Regions from separate parts of the Shinella sp. M31 genome, predicted to be linked through region 1. Evidence: riboswitches for the same ligand, from Rfam matches in the RefSeq annotation. Region 1 holds a riboswitch; the other holds the start of a gene.
The links. Region 1 has a riboswitch for S-adenosylmethionine ahead of metA (homoserine O-acetyltransferase MetA). Riboswitches for the same ligand answer to the same signal wherever they lie in the genome.
Positions count from the first base shown of each region.

Region 2: it holds a riboswitch for S-adenosylmethionine, as region 1 does, so the genes downstream of both, ACOZKU_RS21830 (O-succinylhomoserine sulfhydrylase) here and metA (homoserine O-acetyltransferase MetA) in region 1, are expected to answer to the same signal.

Region 1 covers NZ_JBLZPH010000177.1:9,456-16,944, forward strand. The annotation lists gene ACOZKU_RS27355 (methyl-accepting chemotaxis protein) at 1-1,301, opposite strand, end outside; gene ACOZKU_RS27360 (aldose epimerase family protein) at 1,450-2,466, opposite strand; gene ACOZKU_RS27365 (GNAT family N-acetyltransferase) at 2,559-3,011, opposite strand; gene metA (homoserine O-acetyltransferase MetA) at 3,014-3,937, opposite strand; SAM riboswitch at 3,998-4,075, opposite strand; gene ACOZKU_RS27375 (hypothetical protein) at 4,178-4,435, opposite strand; gene ACOZKU_RS27380 (ABC-F family ATP-binding cassette domain-containing protein) at 4,677-6,506, opposite strand; gene ACOZKU_RS27385 (thiamine diphosphokinase) at 6,510-7,190, opposite strand.
Region 2 covers NZ_JBLZPH010000138.1:26,606-34,094, reverse strand. The annotation lists gene ACOZKU_RS21845 (calcium-binding protein) at 246-2,294, opposite strand; gene ACOZKU_RS21840 (LacI family DNA-binding transcriptional regulator) at 2,554-3,585, opposite strand; gene ACOZKU_RS21835 (2'-deoxycytidine 5'-triphosphate deaminase) at 3,679-4,785, opposite strand; SAM riboswitch at 4,864-4,942, shown strand; gene ACOZKU_RS21830 (O-succinylhomoserine sulfhydrylase) at 4,986-6,170, shown strand; gene apaG (Co2+/Mg2+ efflux protein ApaG) at 6,295-6,687, shown strand; gene ACOZKU_RS21820 (Hsp33 family molecular chaperone) at 6,873-7,489, opposite strand, start outside.

The DNA.
Region 1 (7,489 bases):
CGCACGATCTCGGAGGCTTCAATGGCGCGTGACGTGGAGGTCTTCACCGTCGTGGTGATTTCCTCGAGGGCTGCGGCAGTCTCCTCCAGCGAGGCGGCCTGCTGCTCCGTGCGGTGGGCGAGCTGATCGGCAGCGGCCGAGAGTTCGCGGCTGTTGCCGGTAATAGTGCCGGCCGTGGCGAGGATGCCGCCCATCGTGCTGCGCAGCGTGCGCATGGCGCCGTTGACGTTGGCCTGAAGCTCGGCGAAATCGCCCTGGAAGTGGCCGGTCATTTCCTGCGTGAGATCGGCATGCGAGAGCGAGGCGATGACGCGGCGGACTTCGCTGACGCCGCGCTCGACATTCTGCACCAGCGCGTTGACGCCCGTGGCGAAGCGGCTGAGATCCTCATCCTGATAGGTCTTGGTGATGCGACGCGAGAAATCGCCGGCCGCAGCAGCCGCAACAATCGTCGAGATATTCGACTGCAGATCCTTGCTCTGCGCCTGAAGGGCCGCTTCCTGGGCTTCCATGTCGCGCATCTGCATCTCGTTGGCACGGAAGACGTCGAGCGTGCGGGCCATGGCACCGATCTCGTCCTGGCGCTCGGTGCAGGGGATGGCGTCGTCGAGCTTGCCGGCGGCCAGCTTCGACATGACACCGGTCAAAAGCTGGATCGGGCGCACGATGCCCTTGCGGGCGAAGACGATGCTGAACAGCATGCCCGCGACGATGCAGATGAAGGCGGTGGCAAGCAGCAGGACCTGTGTGGACGTCGAGCGCGCGATGGCGGCAGCGCGCGCTTCCGAAAGCGTTTTCGCGGAATAGGTCGTGTATTCCTTGAGCGCCGATGTCACGGCCTTCTGGCCCTCCAGCGCCTTGTCGAGGGCGGCGATGATCGCTGCGCGGTCGTCAGCCTTTTCCGTGGCAACGGCGACCATGGCGCGGATTTCGTCGAAATAGGGCGTCATCGCGGCGCGCACGCCCTCGAGCAGCTTCTGCTCGCTGGCATCGGCCGTCGAGGCGATCTTTGGCAGGCGATCGAGCATTTCCTTCGAGCGCTTGTCCGTTTCGGCGGCGAAATCGGCGGCCTTTTCCGGCGCCAGCGCCAGCTGGTAAGTCATGCGGCTGATGGCGATGACGTCGATGCGCAGGTCCATGGCCTCGCGGGCCACCTCTTCGCGCGCACCGGTATCCTCAAGCGCGCCGCCGAGCGAGGTCAAGCCGCGGCTGCCGACAGTGGCGATGGTGCCGGCGGCAATGCCCATCAGGAGCACGAGAAGGCCGACCTTACGGGAGATCGAGAGATCCGAGATTTTCATGGACAGAGGTCCCCTGGGCGACCGGCGCTGTCCTGGCGCGTTCATCCCGCACGACCCGGCAACATTCCGGGTCCATGCGGACTTTGTGCGGCACAAAGGTTTCGATTGTCTTGCGTTTTGCCAATTGCCTTTGGGGGCAGGGGCTGCCTCAGGCCTTGCGGAAGACGTAGTCCGTTTCCTGCCGCAGCGTCTCGCCGGGGCGCAGAACCGCCTTGGGGAAATGCGCGTGGTTGACGGCATCGGGCCAGACCTGCGTTTCCAGGCAGAAGCCGGCGAACGCGCCGTAGCGCCGGCCTTCGAGGCCGGAAACGGCGGGGCCGACCTTGGAGCCGGTATAGAGCTGCACGCCCGGCTCCGTCGTCAGAACGGCGAGCGAAACGCCCGAGACGGGGCTGCGCACCTCCGCAACGGGACGCTTGGCAACGCGCTGCGGCGAAAGGCAGAAATTGTGGTCGAAAGCGACGCCGCCTGCCTCCGTCTGGCGGGCAAGCGGGGACCATTCCCTCAGATCGAAGGGCGTGCCGGCAACGGGGCGGACCTCGCCGGTCGGGATGAGGTTTTCATCGACCGGCAGATAGTGTTCCGCCGCCAGACGAATCTCGTGGCCCAGCGCATCTACACCGCCATCAAGGATGAAATAGCTGTGCTGGCAGAGATTGACCGGCGTCGGCGCGTCGGTCACGGCCTCATAGACGACGGAGAACACGCCGTCACCCGGCAGACGGTAGGTGCAGGTGATGGCGCAATTGCCGGGATAACCGGCGCGGCCGTCGGGATCGGTCAGCGTGAGTGTGACGAAATCGGCGCCCTGTTCGGCGATCCGCCAGTTCTGCCGGCCGATGCCGTCGCTGCCGCCGTGCAGATGCGTGACGCCGCGCTCGTTGCGTTCCAGCTGGTAGTCGCGGCCGTCGATGGCAAAACGGCCGCCAGCGATGCGGTTGGCGCAGCGGCCGGGCGTCGCGCCGAAGAACGGCGAATGATCGAGATAGGACGGCAGGTCCTCGAAGCCGAGCACCAGCGGCGCATCGTGCCCGTCAAGCCTGAGATCCTGGATGACGGCGCCCCAGGTCAGGACGCTGGCCGTCAATCCGCCGCCCGATATCGTGACGCGCTCCACCGTTTCTCCCTGATCCAGCCGACCGAAGATATCCTGTTCCTGCCCCACGCTCGCGTCTCCTCCGCCGGCTTTCCCCGCGCGGCAACCTGCTTCAATTCCTTGCCGGCCGCAACCGAAAAGTCATACTATTCGACGATCCGTCAGAGGTTCTTCTGATAGACGATAAAGGGCGTCTTTTCGGCGATGCGATCGTAGAGCCGGCGCGCGGTGGCGTTGAACTCTTGCGTCATCCAGTAGACCTCGGGCGAGCCCGCCTCCCTCGCCTTGGCATAGACGCCCTCGATCAGCGCGCGGCCGATACCGCTGCCGCGCACATCGGGATCGGCAAAGAGGTCCTGCAAATAGCAGACATTGCCAACGGTCCAGCACGAGCGATGGAAGAGATAATGCGCCAGGCCGACGGGCTTGCCGTCCAGCGTGGCGATGAGGCCGCGATATTCTCCCTCCGCAACCTCGCCCGTCAGACGGGCGAAGGTCGTGGCAAAGATCTCTTCCGGAAGAACCGTCTCGTAGAAAGCGAGATAGGCGGTCCACAGGCGGCGCCATTCGCCTTCATCCTCCCTGTGCAGCGGACGGATAACGACACGGCTCATGGTCAGGCTCCCGTTCCGATTTTTTCGAGATCGTATGGCGTTGTCTGGTAGATTTCGTTGATCCAGTTGCCGAACAGCAGATGCGCATGGCCGCGCCAGCGGTTCTGCGGCGGCAGGGCCGGATCGTTGTGCGGGAAGTAGTTCCTCGGCATCTTGATCGGCACGCCGGCCGAGACATCGCGGAAATATTCGTCGGCGAGCGAGGTCGAATCGTATTCGACATGATTGAAGATGTAGAGGCGGTTGCCCGCCTTCTCTTCGACGAGGCAGACACCCATCTCGTCGGAATCGAGCAGGATTTCGAGTTCCGGCACGGCGCGGATATCTTCCGCGCGGATCTCCGTCCAGCGCGACACCGGCACCTCGAAATCGTCCGAGAAGCCGTTCAAGTAGATCGACGAGGGCTTGCGGTTGTGGTGACGGTAGACGCCGAAAGCCTTTTCATCGAGCGTGTATTTGGGCACGCCGTGGAAATGGTAGATCGCCGCCATCGCGCCCCAGCAGACATTGAGCGTCGAATGGACATTGGTGGTCGTCCAGTCGAAAATCTGCTTCATCTCGTCCCAATAGGTAACGTCCTCGTAGTCGAGGGTCTCGATCGGGGCGCCGGTGATGATAAAGCCGTCGAACTTGCGGTGCTTCACCTCTTCCCAGGTGTCGTAGAAGGCAAGCAGGTGCTCCTCCGACGTATTTTTCGCGCGGTGGGCGCCGACACGCACCAGCGACAGCTCGACCTGCAGGGGCGAGGCGCCGACGAGGCGCGCCATCTGCACCTCCGTCTTGATCTTGTTCGGCATGAGGTTGAGCAGCCCGATCTGCAGCGGGCGGATATCCTGCCGGATTGCCACCGTTTCGGTCATCACCCGCACGCCCTCGTGAACGAGGGTTTCGAAGGCGGGGAGCGTATCGGGAATCTTGATGGGCATGTCTCAACTCGATCCAAAACAAAAACCGGCCGCAACGATGTCGCAACCGGTCCACGTAAGGGTCTTCCTCGCGCGGCCCTTTAGCGACTTGTTTAACGTGGCTGCAAGCCGGCCGGCCAAATCACCACGAGGCATTTCAATAGCGCCACTGCGCCTGCGAATCAATCCGTCTGCCCTAGAGTCTACAAGGCCCGGATGCGGCGGGCATCCGGGCCTCGGTCAGAAATGTCGGCGAAGGGCTCAGTAGTAGCCGAACGAGAAGCTGTAGCCGTTATGGCTGTTGTAGCCATAGCCGCCGTAGTGCTTCTTGTAGCCATGGTGCTTCTTGTAGCCGTAGTGGCCGCCATAGTGCTTCTTGTAACCGTGATACTTTTTGTAGCTGTGATGCTTGTGGCCGTAGCCATAGCCGTCATAGCCATAATAGCCGGCATAGGACGGGGCGGCGAAGGATACGGCGGCGACAGCGGCGACGACGGCGGATAGGATGAACTTGCGCATGGGAGGCTCCTGATCTCTTTCGGGTTGCAGGATGAGCGCTTCTCATCCAATGACCCGACTATCCCATGGCCTCGTCATCCGCGCTGTTTCGGATGGAACAGGGGTTTCATTCGCCTGCGTTCTACCCCTCCTCCGTCATGCTCGGGCTTGACCCGAGCATCCACCTACGCGGGTGCCGCATGGATCCTCGGCTCAAGGCCGAGGATGACGACGGAGAGGAAAGAGTATGTTTCGGGCCGGCTCAGCCCTCCAGTTCCTCCCGCAGCATTTCCAACTCCAGCCATTCCTCTTCCATCTTCGTCAGCGAGGCGCGCAGCTTTTCCATTTCCGCGGCGAGCTTGTTGAAGGTGGCGGGGTCCTTGGTGAAGAGATTGGGATCGGCCATCTTCGCCTCGCGGGCGGCGATCTCCCTTTCGGCTTTCTCCATCTCCTTCGGCAGGTTTTCCAACGCGAATTTCTGCTTGTAGGAGAGTTTTGCCTTGGCCTTGCCGTCGGAAGAAGCGGCAGCCGGCGCGGCTTCCGCCGCCTTCGCCTTCTCGGCCTTGTCCGCCTTGCGCTTCTCCTCGATCGCGCCGCGGCGCTGCGCCATCATGTCGGAATAGCCGCCGGCATATTCGATCCAACGCCCGTCCGGGTTTTCCGGATCGGCGGGCGCGATGGTCGAGGTGACGGTGCGGTCCAGAAAGTCGCGGTCGTGGCTGACGAGCAGCACCGTGCCGGCAAAACCGGCGACGATCTCCTGCAACAGGTCCAGCGTCTCGATATCGAGGTCGTTGGTCGGTTCGTCGAGGATGAGCAGGTTGGTCGGGCGCGACCGGATGCGCGCCAGCATCAGCCTTGCGCGCTCGCCGCCCGAGAGGTTGCGGATCGGCGTGCGGGCCTGTTCCGGCTGGAAGAGAAATTCCTTCATGTAGCCGGTGACATGGCGCTGCTCGCCGTTGACCAGCAGGTTTTCGCCGCGCCCGTCGGTGAGGTAATGGGCGAGCGTGTCATCGAGGTTGAGATCCTCGCGGCGCTGGTCGAGCGTGGCGATCTCCAGATTGGTGCCGAGCTTGACGGTGCCGCTATCCGGCCCCAGCTGGCCGGTGAGCATCTTCAGGAGCGTCGTCTTGCCGGCGCCGTTCGGGCCGACGAGGCCGATGCAATCGCCGCGGTGCACGCGGATCGAGAACGGGGCGACGATGGTGCGCTCGCCGTAGCTCTTGGTGATCTTGTCCGCCTCGATGACCAGCTTGCCGGATTCCTGCGCGTCGGAGGCGCTGGCCTGCACGCTGCCCTGCGGACCCTTGTGGCCGCGATAACGCGAACGCAGATCATGCAGCGCGCCGAGGCGGCGCATGTTGCGCTTGCGGCGCGCCGTCACGCCGTAACGCAGCCAGTGTTCCTCGCGCTCAATCGCCTTGCCGAGCTTGTGCTGTTCCAGCTCCTCGGCCTCCAGCACCTCGTCGCGCCAGGCCTCGAAATGGCCGAAGCCGCGGTTGAGCCGGCGCGACTGGCCGCGATCCAGCCAGACGGTGGCGTTGGAGACCTTTTCGAGGAAGCGGCGGTCGTGCGAGATGACGACAAGCGCCGAGCGGGTCGATTGCAGCTCGCCTTCCAGCCATTCGATGGTCGGCAGATCGAGATGGTTGGTCGGCTCATCGAGCAGCAGGATATCCGGCTCCGGCGCCATGACGCGGGCAAGGGCTGCGCGGCGCGCCTCGCCGCCCGACAGCGACTTCGGATCCTCCGTGCCGTCAAGGCCGAGATGTTCGAGCAGATAGGTGACGCGGTAGGGGTCGTCGGACGGCCCGAGGCCCGCCTCGGCATAGGCCGCGACCGTGTCGTAACCGTCGAAATCCGGTGCTTGGTGCAGGTAGCGGATGGTCGCGGAGGGATGGCGGAAGACTTCGCCCGACTGCGCTTCGGCAAGGCCGGCGGCGATCTTCATCAGCGTCGACTTGCCGGAACCGTTGCGGCCGACGAGCGAGATGCGGTCGCCGGGCTCTACTTGGAGGCTTGCGCCGGCAAGCAGCGGCGTGCCGCCGAAGCTCAGGAAGATGTCGTCGAGTTTGAGAATGGGCGGTGCCAAGGGTCAGGCTCCTGAAAGGTCATAGGGCCGGGCAATGAGGATCGCGCGGCCGGAGGCAAGCGAAAGGCGAATCGGGCCTTCGGCGACATTGGAAATGGTGCGGGAAGAGCCGAAGGGCAAGGAAAAATCATTGAGCGGATAGCGCACATTGCCGATGAAGAGGCCCGACAGCGGCGAGAGGCCGAGGATCGAAAACAGGCTGCCCTTCGGCAGGTCGATCTCCCGGCTGCCCGGCAACAGCGGCCAGGCTTCCTCCTCGCCCGAGGTGAGCTTGATCGCATAGCCGTCCTCGGCGAGCGACACGGCATGAAGCAGGTGCATCAGCGCATGGTCGCTGCGCTCGCCGCCGAGCGCGCCAACCAGAACGATATCCTTCGCGCCGCGTTCGGCCGCAACAGACACGGCGATCGCCCCGTCCGTCTCGTTCTTGGCGACGGGATAGGGCTGGCGCTCGACGCTGGGCCAGGCGGCGACGAGATCATCCGGCGTCGAATCGAAATCGCCGACCCAGATTTCCGGCGTCACTCCGAGCGTCGCGGCATGCCGCATGCCGCCATCGGCCGCCACGAAGCGCGCACCGACAATATCGGCCCGCACCCGCGGCGTTACCGCAAGCGCGCCGCCGAGAAGGACGACGAAGGTCTGGTCTGCCTGGAACTGATCTGTCGGGGCCGGTATGGTCATGGCTGATGCCCTTAGCGCATTTCCGCTTTTCTCCGAAACGCGAAAGTGCTCTATCTCCTTGTTTTCCCGAATTTCCGGACGCTAAACCGCTTCGCACTTTTGCTGAAAATGCTCTAGCGCATGTTCCGGCGAAAGGGAAAGAGTTTGGCGGCGGGTGCGGGTGCAAGCATCGAATTGCCAGCGGTTTCGCCCACGCGGCAGATTTTCGCCCGTGGGTTCAAGAGCATTCCGGACGGGGCGCTGAGAGCTGCCTCGACTGAAATAATGTATGTGGCACCTTTCAGCACCCCGTTCAGCGG
Region 2 (7,489 bases), on a different contig from region 1:
TATTTGTAAATATGTGATTACAGCCAGCTTATACAACCATTGCGAGTAGCCTTGTGAAGCCGACAGGCTACCATTACATCATACCCGCAGGCGGCGCCGAGGCCGCAGTCATTCAACAGTTCGCGGGGTGTGTCAAGCGGAGGAGCGTGCGGGCCTTCGCTTGACACACGTCAACCCCACCTTTTCTGAGGCAATACAGGTCAATCTGCATCGATGAAGTCGGCCCGTTCACACAGGCCCACGCATCAAATCAGAAAATCGCGCGCATCGAGATCTTTCAGCCTGAAATCGCTCAGCATGATAATATCGGTGCCGCCAAGCTTGATGTGGACGTCATCTCCGACCTGAACGGCCTTGCTGATTACCGACTTGATTGACGCGAAATTATAGGAACGCAGGTCGATATTATCGACATTATCTTCGAAATCCTCGATCCTGTCCTGGCCATAGCCCTTGTTAAACACGAAGCTATCGGCATCCCTACCGCCGATAAGGGTGTCACTGCCCTTACCTCCGTCTATCCAATCTTTACCAGCACCGCCATTAATCACATTTGCAGCCGCATTGCCGAAGAGCTTTTGCCCGAACTCATTCCCGGTAAGCTTGATCTTTTTGGCCGGAGAGTCCGAACTAGCGTAGAGGCTTTCCACCTCTACTCCGGCACTCAGCGTGTAACTCACGGAGGTGATAACACGATCAAAACCATTTCCTTTCGCTTCAACAATGATATCGCCTGCAGAATCGACATAGTAGGCGTCGTTGCCGCCTCGGCCATCCATCGTATCTATGTTTTCCATACCATCAATGATGTTGTCACCACTATTTCCGATGATGACGTTTCGCAGCGCATTCCCGGTCGCGTTTATGCTTGCCCGCCCAAGCAAAGTAAGATTCTCGAAGCCATCCTGCAGCGTATAGGAAATGCCAATTTTTACAGTGTCGATCCCATCATCTGTATTTTCGTAAATTCGGTCATACTTATCGAGGATATAGGTGTCATTTCCCGATCCTCCCTCAAGAACGTCACGCCCCAAGCCGCCAATCAGGACATCGTCGCCATCCATTCCAGTGATGTAATCGTTACCTGCACCGCCATTTAAGCGATCATTTTTCCATGATCCGTCAAGGTTGTCCTGACCAGATCCGGCTACAATATCCACTGAATTAAAAACACCGCCATCGAATATAAATCCAGAGAACCGAATAGTTCCGCCATTTTCCACCGAAATATCCGATTTAACATCAGAGAAATTCGCCCGAAGCATCTCAAAATTCATAAGAGAGAACGACCCTCTTGTCTTTGAATCAATAACGACGGTGTCGACACCGTAACCGCCGCCAAACATACTTTGAGCGTTTTCCTTTCGTCCTCCCATGTAGAACGTGGGAGACAAATTCATTCCCCGGACATCCAGCGTGTCATCGCCACGACCGAACGCCATGGAAAAGTGCTCAAAACCACTGATTTTTGTATTATTTGGTAGCGTTATCTCAGATGACAGCTGAGAGGACACCTTGAAATAGATATTGGTGCGGACCGTATCGAAGGACAACCCTATGTGGTCTATTCCTGCCCCACCTCTAACAGTTGTGGAAAGATATCCAGAAATAATGTCATTGCCCGGGCCGCCGTCAAAAATCGTGTTTTTATGCGGGTCTTCGTTGCTGGCCCAACCCATCCGGTCATTGCCTGCACCACCGTAGATTTCAATAGCGCCACCGAGGTTGGCGTTCGTAAAAACATCGTTCCCGCTGCCACCCTTGATGAACATGCTCTTCACGTTCCAGAGTATGCCGCTAAAGCCACCGAATTCGATAGTCGAGCCATTCCAGTTTACGGCAGTGTTAAGCTTCGAAAAATCAGCTTGAAGAACCTCGAAACCCTGGATGGAAGCAAACCCGGTGGCGAGATGATCGATAAAAACGGTATCTTTGCCCGTGCTCCCTGAAAAATAACTGCCCGACTTATAATCTTTCCCGAAAGTCGCTCCTCGAATATCAAGGGCGTCATCACCGCTCCCAAAAGTGAATTCGAACTTTTCGAAGCCGGAAATGAATGTTCCAGGCTGCAAGGCGACATCGCCAAGACGCTGCTTTCCAACATCAAAAGTGATACTCTCCAGATATCCCTTGGCGCTGAATACGAGCGTATCAAAACCAAGCCCGCCGCGCATAGTTGCGCCTGTTGTGCCCCTTATAAGATCGTCGCCTGCCGCACCATCGACGATCTCGCCAGCATGCGCGGTAATTTCATCGTTGCCGCTGGTGCCTTGTGCGGAAGCTACAAAATTCATCACAACCCTATTCTTGCTCTAATCAACCAGAAAGATCAATTCTAAGTAGCAAAACGACATCGGCTTGACTAGAATCCGGAAGGAAATTTTTTTAAACAAAGGTAATCCGCAGAGGGTGTTTCAACTGCATACGAGAGCGAAACCAGCCGAGTCGCGTATATCACGCGTTAATCGGCAAGGAATAGCCTGCCTCCTGTTGGCCACATCGACTTCAGAGGCGTCTAAGCCATAAAGCCTTCGGCAAGTTCGATTTCGTTCTCTAGTTTCTCACCAGCCGATCATCCGACCGCTCGATCAGCTTGGGCATGATCAGCGTCTGCAGCGCCTCCGGCGCTTCCCCTTCCATGCGGCGCAGAATGTAGCGGCCGAGCATTTCGCTCGGTTCGTGGATCGGTAGGAAATAGGTGGTGATGGGCGGGGCGAAGTATTGGCTGACGTTCAGGTCGTCGGTGGCGTTGATCACGGCGTCGCGGCCGTGCACGAGGCCGCGGGCATGGAAACCGGAGAAGGCGCCCAGCGCTGAGGCTTCGTTGGCGCAAATATAGGCGGTCGGCGGGTTTGGAAGGCCCGACATGTGCAGCACGTTTTCGCGGCCGAAGGCGGGCGTGAGGTGGCCGTGGGCGGTGAGCGCCGGATCAAAGGCCAGGCCGGCGATATCGAGGGCCTGGCGGTAGGCTTCCAAGCGGGTCAGCGAATAGCTGAGGTCCGCCATCGGGTTGATCAGCGCGATGCGGCTGTGGCCGCGCTCGGCGAGGCGCGCCACCGACAGGCGGATCATCTGCTCATTGTCGGCATCCACATAGGCGTGCGGGGCGTTGTGGATCGTCGTGCCGTAGGTGACGAAGGGGAAATCCGCCTCCTGCATGAGGCGCACGCGCGGATCGTCGGCATGGGTGCCCGACACGATGATGCCGTCGGCTTTCTTCAGCGAAACGATCTGGCGGATCGTGGCGATGCTCTCCTCGAAGGAGCGCACGGCATAGAGCGAGACGCGAAAGGGACTGTCCTCCAGCGCCCAGGAGATGCCGCTGAGCAGCTGGGCATATTCGACGCCCTCCCATTCGTTCTGCTTGGGACCGGGCGCCGTCATGATCGCCGCGACCTGATAGGTCTTTCCCGTACGCAGCTGAACGCCATGCATGTTGAGCTGATAGCCGACGCGTTCGGCAGCGGCCACGACGAGGGCGCGGGTTTCCGGCCGCACCTGCGGGCTGTCGTTCAGCGCCTTCGATACGGTGGCGATCGAAAGGCCGGTCTCCTGCGCGATGGTCTTGATCGTGGGTCTTGACATAAAAAGCCCGTCTCGCCGTGGCGCCGCAAAGAAGCGCGGCTCACCGCACAATAAAAACGTTTAACTTTAATGTAAAGCGCCCGAACGCCGGGGTCAGCCGGCGCGGAAATGCTTGGAGAGCTTCAGGCCCTGCGCCTGATAGTTCGAGCCGAGGCCGGAGCCATAGAGGCCTTCCGGCGCATCGAGCATGTGCTCATAGACGAGGCGGCCGACGATCTGGCCGTGCTCAAGGATGAAGGGCACTTCATGGCTGCGCACTTCCAGCACCGCGCGACTGCCCGAGCCGCCGGCCGGCGCATGGCCGAAGCCGGGATCGAAGAAGCCGGCGTAGTGCACGCGGAACTCGCCGACCAACGGATCGAAGGGCGTCATTTCGGCCGCATAGAGCGGCGGCACATGCACGGCTTCGCGCGAGACGAGGATGTAGAACTCATCGGGATCGAGGATCAGCTCGTTGCGGCCCCGGCTGAACAGCGGCTCCCAGAAATCGAAGATGTCGTGCTGGTTCTTGCGGTCGACATCGACGACGGAGGTGTGATGCTTCCCGCGATAACCGATCAGGCCCTCCGGGCCGGTGCCCTTAAGATCGATCGAAAGCGCGATGCCGCCGCCCGAGACGTTCGGCGTCTCGCTGGCGACCAGCGTATCGGACCCATGCAGCGCCAAGAGCTCGGTCTCGTCCAGCAGGGCCTTGCCCTTGCGGAAACGGATCTGCGACAGGCGCGAGCCGCGGCGTACGACGATGGGGAAGGTGCGCGGCGAGATTTCGAGGTAGAGCGGGCCGGAATAGCCGGCCGGGATCTTGTCGAACTCCTGCGCGCGATCGGTGATGACGCGGGTGAAGATATCGAGGCGGCCGGTGGAGCTCTTTGGGTTCGCGGAAGCTGCGAGGTCTTCCGGCAGATCGAGGCTTTCCATCAGCGGCACGATATAGACGCAGCCGGTTTCCAGCACGGCACCTTCGGAGAGATCGATGACATGGAGCTGCAGCCGGTCGAGCTTGTCGGCGACCAGATGCGACGGCCCCGGCAGGAAGCTGGCGCGCACGCGAAACGCCTTGGCACCGAGACGCAGGTCGAGGCTTGCCGGCTGGATCTGGTCCGCATCCAGCGCGGCTTCGCTCTTCAGCCGTCCGCTGTCGAACAAGCCGCTGATGGCGTTGTCCGCCAGAATGCCCGTGCTGCGCGTCGCAGAAGCCATGATAATCCCGTCCTGTCAGAGGGTTCGCACAAAACCAAATGCCGGCAATTGACGCAAGCGCGGGCGCGCAGTATTAGCAGATTATCCCGTGGTGATTTGGCCGGTCGGCTTGCAGCCACGTTAAACAAGTAGCTAAAAAGGCCGGGTTCGAAACCGGCCTGCTTTTGCGGCCGGTTTTTTTGTTTGAAGGCAACGATCACATGAGCAAGTCCTGGCGCCCAGCCACTCAACTCGTTCACGGCGGAACCACCCGCTCCCAGCACGGCGAAACCGCCGAGGCGATCTTCCTCACGCAGGGTTTCGTCTATGACACCTCTGCGGCGGCCGAAGCCCGCTTCAAGGGCGAGACGGACGGTTTCATCTATGCCCGCTACGGCAGCCCGACCAACGACATGTTCGAAAAGCGCATGTGCATGCTGGAAGGCGCGGAAGACGCGCGCGCCACGGCATCCGGCATGGCCGCCGTCTCCGCCGCGATCCTCTGCCAGCTGAAGGCCGGCGATCATATCGTCGCCGCCCGCGCGCTCTTCGGCTCCTGCCGCTGGGTGGTCGAGACGCTTGCGCCGAAATACGGCATCGAATGCACGCTGATCGACGGCCGCGACCTCGCCAACTGGGAAGGCGCGATCCGGAAGAACACCAAGGTCTTCTTCCTGGAAAGCCCGACCAACCCGACGCTCGAAGTCATCGACATCGCCGGCGTCGCGAAGCTTGCCAACCAGATCGGCGCCAAGGTCGTCGTCGACAACGTGTTTGCGACCCCGCTCTTCCAGAAGCCGCTGGAACTGGGCGCGCACGTCGTTGTCTATTCCGCCACCAAGCATATCGATGGCCAGGGCCGCTGCCTCGGCGGCGTCGTGCTTTCGGACAAAGAGTGGATCGACGAGAACCTGCACGATTACTTCCGCCACACCGGCCCGGCCATGTCGCCGTTCAATGCCTGGACGCTGCTGAAGGGCATCGAGACGCTGCCGTTGCGCGTCAAGCAGCAGACGGAGAATGCGAGCCGCATCGCCGATTTCCTCGCCGACCAGAAGCAGATCGCGCGCGTGATCTACCCCGGCCGCAAGGACCATCCGCAGGCCGATATCATCGCCAAGCAGATGACCGGGGGCTCGACGCTGGTGTGCTTCGAAATGAAGGGTGGCAAGGACGCGGCCTTCGCGTTGCAGGATGCGCTGGAGGTCGTGAAGATTTCCAACAATCTCGGCGACGCCAAGAGCCTGATCACGCATCCGGCAACGACGACGCACAAGAACCTGACGGACGAGGCCCGCACCGAGCTCGGCATGTCCGCCGGCACCGTGCGCTTCTCGGCCGGCATCGAGGACAGCGACGATCTGCTCGAAGATTTCGCGCGGGCGCTTTCCAAGGTCCAGGCCTGATTTTCGCACGCGAGAACGGACAAATACGGAGGCACCGGCCGACAAAGCCGGTGCTTCTTTGCTTATCCTTGACGAAACCATAATCCTGTACAATAGCAGGACCTAATCAGTTCAAGGCTTGCCTATGTATCGTGCGCTGACCCGCGACATCGAAGTGACCGTCGAGCCGTATTATCTGGCCGATCAGTCCGATCCCGACGACAGCCGTTATGTCTGGGGATACAGGGTCGTCATTTCCAACCACTCCGACATCGCCGTTCGCCTCGTGACGCGCTACTGGAACATCACCGACCAGAACGGCCAGGTGGACGAGGTCAACGGACCCGGCGTCATCGGCGAGCAGCCCGTGCTGCGTCCCGGAGATACCTACGAATATTCCTCCGGCTGCCCGCTGGAGACACCGTCCGGCATCATGTTCGGCCGCTACCGCATGGAAGCCGAAAACGGCGAAGCCTTCGACGTCGCCATTCCCGCTTTTTCGCTGGATACGCCGGGGCAGACGCGCACGCTGAATTGAGCATTGGGTGGATTGCCCCTCATCCGGCCTGCCGGTCACCTTCTCCCCGCAAGCGGGGCGAAGGGACATCGCCGCACTGTTTTCCTGAAATCACTTTCGTAGACGCAAGGCGGGGCCTTGCATCCCTCTCTTCTCCCCGCAGGCGGGGAGAAGGTGGCGGCAGCCGGATGAGGGCATACGCTGCCTTACTCCGGCAAAACCTCCGCCGCTTCGAAGCGGTAGGTCGTCGAGCAGAATTCGCAGGTCACCGCGATTTCGCCCTTCTCGTCGGCCGTGTGTGCGATGTCGTCGGCGCTGAGGCCGGCGAGAACGCCCTTCAGCTTCTCGCGCGAGCAGGAGCAGCGGTCGAAGACCTGCTGCGGTTCGTAAACGCGCACGCCGCGCTCGTGGAAGAGACGGTACAGCAGCCGTTCGGTGCCGACATTGGGATCCGTCAGCTCGTCGGCGTCGATCGTCTCGACCATGGCCTTGGCTTCGGCCCAGGTGTCGTCATCGGCGATCTTCTGCCCAGGCTCGTCGCCGTCACCACCCGGCAGGTCGGCCTGCCGCATGCGCTCCGGCGCCTGCGGCAGGAACTGCGCGACCATGCCGCCGGCCCGCCAGCGATGGCGGGATTTACCGGCCTCGTCGCGGTCATAGAGTTCGGCGACGCCAAGGCGCACCTTGGTCGGGATCTGTTCCGACTGGCGGAAATAGACGCCGGCGATCTCTTCGAGCGTATGGCCGTCGAGCGGAACGATGCCCTGGTAGCGCTGCGTATGCGCGCCCTGGTCGATGGTGAAGGCAAGAATGCCCTTGCCCA